2 regions of the Pseudomonas sp. FG43 genome follow, and region 1 is predicted to be linked to the other one. Evidence: predicted binding sites of a transcription regulator. Region 1 holds the regulator's gene; the other holds the start of a gene.
What was found. Region 1 encodes sigma-54, which starts transcription at its own class of promoters, with help from an activator protein. Its sites were predicted from a motif close to ANTGGCATNNANNTTGCTNT; they were not measured.

Region 1 (3,208 bases):
ATCGATGATCGGCCCCAGCAACGTCGTTTCGTCGTGTATGGCCTCGGCCAATGAGCGATTGGCTGTGCTCAGGGGGTGACGACGGCGTGTTTCGGAGAACCGCTTGAGCAAGGTCGCTTCGTCGGCATCCAGATAAAGAATGTCGCACTGGATATTGCGTGCACGAACCTCGGCGAGCATTTGCGGGAAGCGCGTCAAGTGGCTCGGGAGGTTGCGTGCATCAATGGACACCGCCAGCAGCGGTTCGGCCAGTTCGGTGTTTATCAGGGCGCGTTCGGCCAGTTCAGGCAGCAGGCCGGCAGGGAGGTTGTCAACGCAATAGAAACCGTTGTCCTCCAGTACATCCAGAGCTGTGCTCTTGCCGGAGCCTGAGCGACCACTGACGACGATCATGCGCATGATCAGTTACCGTTCTGTACGTCCAGCACCACTTTATAAAGCGTTTCACCGCTTTCGGCACTGCGTAGGCGGTCACGTACTTCTGTGCGGTCAAGCATACTGGCTATCTGGCGCAGCAGCTCCAGGTGTTCATCGGTAGCAGCTTCCGGGACGAGCAGGACGAATAGCAGGTCTACCGGGGCGCCATCGATGGCGTCGAAATCGATGGGGGATTCCAGGCGCATAACAGCGCTGACAGGCGTTTCACAGCCTGCAAGGCGGCAATGGGGGATGGCAATGCCGTTGCCGAAACCGGTAGATCCCAGTTTTTCGCGGGCAACAAGGCTTTCAAACACACTTTGCTGATCCATGCTCGGTACTTCACGACCGATCAGGTTGGCAATTTGTTCGAGTACACGTTTTTTACTGCCGCCCGACACGTTCACGCATGAACGGCCGGGGGTCAGGATATTTTCAAGTCGGATCATTGGGATGAGTGTCAGCGAGCTGTCGCACCTTTAAGGATGTTCTGCTGCTTCTCCTTATGCTTGAGCAATTGTCTGTCGAGCTTATCAGTGAGAAGGTCGATTGCCGCGTACATGTCGTCATGTTCGGCGTTGGCTACGACCTCTCCACCATGGATGTGCAGAGTGGCTTCGATTTTCTGTTTCAGCTTCTCGACAGCCAGCGTGACCTGCACATTAGTAATCTTGTCAAAATGCCCTTCGAGCTTCTTGAGCTTGAGCTCAACGTATTCACGAAGGGGCTTGGTCACTTCCAGTTGGTGTCCACTGATATTGACTTGCATACAGCTTTCTCCTTTGCCAGTGCATAAAGAGGCAGGTGTTGAGTCCTGCCGCTGGAACGCTGTGGCTCTGCCTGCATCACATCAGTCGCTTGCGTTCACTCGAAGGTGCAATCCCCAGTGATTCGCGGTACTTGGCAACTGTGCGACGGGCTACTTGAATGCCTTGTGCCTCCAGTAAACCAGCGATCTTGCTATCACTCAACGGCTTTTTCTGATTTTCGGCAGCAACCAGTTTTTTAATGATTGCGCGGATAGCTGTCGAAGAGCATTCGCCGCCTTCGGAGGTGCTTACGTGGCTGGAAAAGAAGTATTTCAGCTCGTAAATGCCCCGTGGGGTGTGCATGAACTTCTGAGTGGTCACGCGGGAAATCGTCGACTCGTGCATGCCTACCGCTTCGGCGATGTCATGCAGGACGAGCGGTTTCATGGCCTCATCGCCGTATTCGAGAAAACCGCGCTGGTGCTCGACGATCTGGGTGGCAACCTTCATCAGTGTTTCGTTGCGGCTTTGCAGGCTCTTGATGAACCAGCGTGCTTCCTGCAACTGGTTGCGCATGAAGGTGTTGTCGGCGCTGGTGTCGGCACGGCGCACGAATCCGGCGTACTGAGGGTTGACGCGCAGGCGCGGTACCGACTCCTGATTCAGCTCTACCAGCCAGCGCTCGTTGTCCTTGCGTACGATCACGTCGGGCACGACGTATTCGGCTTCTGTGGACTCGATCTGGGAGCCGGGGCGAGGATTAAGGCTCTGGACCAGTTCGATGACCTGGCGCAGTTCGTCTTCCTTGAGCTTCATGCGGCGCATGAGCTGCGTATAGTCGCGGCTGCCCAGCAGATCGATGTAGTCGGTTACCAGGCGCTGGGCTTCTGCCAGCCAGCGGGTTTTTACCGGCAACTGACGCAGTTGCAGCAACAGGCATTCGCTCAGGTTGCGAGCGCCGATACCAGCGGGTTCAAATTGCTGAATGCGGTGCAGAACGGCTTCGATTTCGTCGAGTTCGATATCCAGCTCGGGGTCGAAGGCTTCGACTATCTCTTCGAGGGTTTCGTCGAGATAACCCTGGTTATTGATGCAGTCGATCAGGGTGACGGCAATCAGCCGGTCCTTGTCGGACATCGGCGCGACATTCAATTGCCATAGCAGGTGGCTTTGCAGGCTTTCGCCAGCGGATGTACGGGTGGTGAAGTCCCATTCATCGTCATCGTTGCTGGGCAGGCTGCTGGCGCTGGTCTGATAGACATCTTCCCAGGCGGTGTCGACAGGTAATTCGTTTGGAATGCGTTCGTTCCACTCGCCGTCTTCCAGGTTATCCACAGTCGGTGCGGTTTCCTGGTAGCTGGGTTCCTGAACGTCTGTATTGGGCTTTTGCTCGATGTTGTCAGCCAGAGGGTCGGAGTTGTCGAAGTCGTCGCCTTCTTCCTGACGTTCCAGCATAGGGTTGGATTCCAGTGCTTCCTGAATCTCTTGCTGGAGGTCCAGGGTCGATAACTGGAGCAAGCGGATAGCCTGTTGCAGCTGCGGCGTCATCGTCAGCTGCTGGCCCATTCTCAAGACTAGCGATGGTTTCATGGCAGGGGCTAAACACCTTATTCGCCGGCGCACATGCGCCATCCACTACAGGGCGCCGAAGCGCCAGCTTAAGCAAGTTATATGCCTGAATCTGAAGTGTTTGCCTAGAGCATCATGACAAAAAATGCATTGTCAACAGGATGTCCAGGCAAAGCTCGCATCAAAAGAGCTCACACAGGGTCGACTACAGGCGGAACTCGTGGCCGAGGTAGACTTCTTTCACCAACTGGTTGGCCAGAATGGTTTGCGAGTCGCCTTCGGCAATCAGTTGTCCATCGTTGACGATGTAAGCGGTTTCGCAGATATCCAGGGTTTCGCGGACGTTGTGATCGGTGATCAGCACGCCGATGCCCTTGGCTTTCAGGTGATGAATGATCTGTTTGATATCGCCCACCGAGATGGGGTCAACGCCTGCGAAAGGCTCATCGAGCAGGATGAACTTGGGGGCGGTG
Region 2 (3,208 bases), on a different contig from region 1:
CCGATGCTCCGGACACGGCCGAGCTCAAGCAGAAGCTGGAAAGCTTCCTGCAGACAGCCACCAAGAGCCTTCTGGATAACACTGCCGGGGTAGAGGCCAGCAAGAACCCTAACTGATCTTTTGCTGTCATGAACGAAGGCCCTCTGCACTGGTTGCGAGGGCCTTTCTTTTTACCTGCATTTTTCTTGAACGAATGCCGTTGGCAAAAGGTCCAGATCATGTAGGCCAGCGTTCTGGCTTTGTTCTGGAGACATCGATGAGACAGTGGGCCATTTCATATATCGATAAAGATGGTGTACAGCAACGTCATGATATTGATTCACTGGAGCGCCCGAGCGAGGAGGCTGCGGCACGTCTTCTGCGTCCCATTCTGTTTCCGGTCACCGATGAACTGAACCTCAATGATCTGGAGGGGAGAACCGAGGAGCCCACAGTGAAAACCCTCAAGGATCACAACAGTGTCCAGATCATTTCCATTACAGAAGTAATCTGATTCATTTACACACGCAAAGACTTGTTGTGTCAGGCACTTGGCAGCCGACCCGAGATGGGTCTACTCTGCAAACGAGGCCGATACGTCGGCCTCTCCATGTCGAAACCCGAGCTGTCACAGGCTCGGTTTGGTCAGCTTCATGCTTGATTCCCCACTTCGGATTAACTGTCGTGTGGCGACCCCCGCCAAGGTGGTCGTTCTGGAAGAGTTGAAACTCTATCTATCGTTGCATAGGAGGACGTTTCATGAGCACAGCCTATCAAGAGGACATCAGCAGTAACGTACTGCGCCGCATGAAAGAAGGCGGTTTTGATTTTGCACGCAGTTACCCCATCGAGTTCTATGCCGTATTCCCGGATGAGGAAAGGGCGCGGCAGGCAGCAGGACAGTTTCGTGGTGAATCCATCAATACCCAGATCAACGTGCGTGACGACGGTGCGTGGCACTTGCAATTGAGCAAGGTCATGTATGCCACGTACGACGGGATCGGAGACTTTGAGCAAGACTTCCAGAGCGTGATTTCACCGATGGACGGTGAAGTTGAAGGATGGGGGGTCACAGCGGAGATCAGAAGACTGCACGCATGAATCATCTCGATCCAGTCACGACCGGCCAATTGCGGAGCACTCTGCAATTGGCCGGTCTTGTTTTTGGGTGCTGGTGGCAGGAGCGAATTCATTCGCGAAAGCCCACTGAAGTAAATTCGATGGTCAAAAAAAAGCCACTCAATGGAGTGGCTTGAAGGGAAGTCCGGTTATAAAGGCGCGAGGGCGCAGGTGCTGACATATTTCCAGAAAAAAACGTGAAACAGGCATTCGGGCCTTTGTTTGCTCGGTGCTGGTGATTGTGGCGAACTAATATCTCACCATCAAATCAACACTGACTATGCTGGTGATAGATTTCGCGAGTGACTGACGCTTCCGAATGAGGCGTAGGAGAATTGACTGGGGCGTTTATTGCACAGGAATGGTGCGCTGGATGTTCTTGTTTTACATAAGTTGTTGATATTAAAGCGTTTATGCCGATGGCACGGGCCTTGCGAAGGCCCTGATGTCCATGGTGACAAGGAGTACGGCATGATCCGCACCTTTTATGACGAGATGTACGACGCTGGCGGTCAGGTCCGCCCGCATTATCGGGAATTTGCCCGCTGGTTGGGGGATACGCCTCCTGAGCTTCTGGCTCAACGCCGGCGTGAAGCCGATCTATTGTTTCATCGCGCCGGGATCACGTTCACGCTCTATGGTGACGAGCAGGGGACCGAAAGGTTGATCCCCTTCGATACGATCCCGCGCAGCATTCCTGCCAGTGAATGGCGGGTTGTGGAGCGCGGCTGCATTCAGCGCGTCAAGGCGTTGAACATGTTTCTCGCCGACCTGTATCACGATCAACGGATCATCAAGGCGGGCATCATTCCTGCCGAGCAGGTCCTGGCCAACGAGCAATACCAGTTGGCAATGCAAGGTCTGAATCTGCATCGTGATCTGTACTCGCACATCTCCGGGGTCGATCTGGTGCGCGATGGCGATGGCACTTATTACGTGCTTGAAGACAACCTGCGCACCCCGAGTGGCGTGAGCTACATGCTCGAAGATCGCAAGATGATGATGCGCCTGTTCCCGGAGCTGTTCGCCGCGCAACGCATTGCACCGATCGATCACTACCCGAACCTGTTGCTCGACACGCTCAAGAGTTCGAGCCATCTGGACAACCCAAGCGTTGTGGTCCTGACGCCTGGTCGTTTCAACAGCGCATTTTTCGAGCACGCCTTTCTGGCGCGGGAGATGGGCGTTGAACTGGTGGAAGGGGCTGACCTTTTCGTCCGTGATGATCGTGTCTTCATGCGCACCACCGACGGCCCGAAAGCCGTTGATGTGATCTACCGCCGTCTGGACGATGCCTTCCTCGATCCGCTGGCCTTCAACCCCGATTCGATGCTGGGTGTTCCGGGCCTGCTGTCGGCCTATCGTTCCGGCAATGTGGTCCTGGCCAATGCCATCGGCACCGGGGTGGCCGACGACAAGTCGATTTATCCATATGTCACAGACATGATCCGTTTCTATCTGGATGAAGAGCCGATCCTCAAGAACGTGCCGACCTGGCAGTGCCGCAAGCCTGAAGAGCTGTCCCATGTGCTGGCCAATCTGGGTGATCTGGTGGTCAAGGAAACCCAGGGCTCCGGTGGTTACGGAATGCTGGTCGGTCCTGCGGCAAGTGCTGCTGAAATCGAATCGTTCCGTGCCCGTCTCAAAGCCAAGCCACACGCTTATATCGCCCAACCGACCTTGTCCCTGTCGACCTGTCCGACCTTCGTCGAGAACGGCATCGCCCCGCGACATATCGACTTGCGCCCATTTGTCCTCTCCGGCCGCGAAACCCGCGTCGTGCCTGGCGGGCTTACCCGAGTAGCGCTGCGTGAAGGCTCGCTGGTGGTGAACTCGTCGCAAGGTGGTGGAACCAAGGACACCTGGGTGGTCGAGGATTAAGGATACCTGCCAATGCTAAGTAGAACTGCCTCGGATCTTTTCTGGATGTCGCGTTACCTGGAGCGAGCGGAGAACCTCGCCCGAATGATGGACGTGAGTTATTCGCTGTCATTGATGCCCCAGGACGGGCGCGGCGGGCTGGATGAAATTGCCATGCCGCTGCTGATCACCGGAACCCTGGATGCTTATGTGGAGCGTCATGGCGCCTTGCATGCCGAGCGCATGCTGC

Region 2: ACODS3_RS24650 (circularly permuted type 2 ATP-grasp protein) is a predicted target of sigma-54. The motif match lies at 1,517-1,536, and genes of this name have one in related genera.

The regions. Positions count from the first base shown of each region.
Region 1 is NZ_JBMDJL010000001.1:191,111-194,318, reverse strand. Features, by position in the region: gene rapZ (RNase adapter RapZ) at 1-399, opposite strand, end outside; gene ptsN (PTS IIA-like nitrogen regulatory protein PtsN) at 402-866, opposite strand; gene hpf (ribosome hibernation-promoting factor, HPF/YfiA family) at 878-1,186, opposite strand; gene ACODS3_RS00885 (RNA polymerase factor sigma-54) at 1,263-2,756, opposite strand; gene lptB (LPS export ABC transporter ATP-binding protein) at 2,941-3,208, opposite strand, start outside.
Region 2 is NZ_JBMDJL010000028.1:11,206-14,413, reverse strand. Features, by position in the region: gene ACODS3_RS24665 (LTA synthase family protein) at 1-116, shown strand, start outside; gene ACODS3_RS24660 (hypothetical protein) at 257-493, shown strand; gene ACODS3_RS24655 (ribonuclease E inhibitor RraB) at 739-1,080, shown strand; gene ACODS3_RS24650 (circularly permuted type 2 ATP-grasp protein) at 1,570-2,979, shown strand; gene ACODS3_RS24645 (alpha-E domain-containing protein) at 2,992-3,208, shown strand, end outside.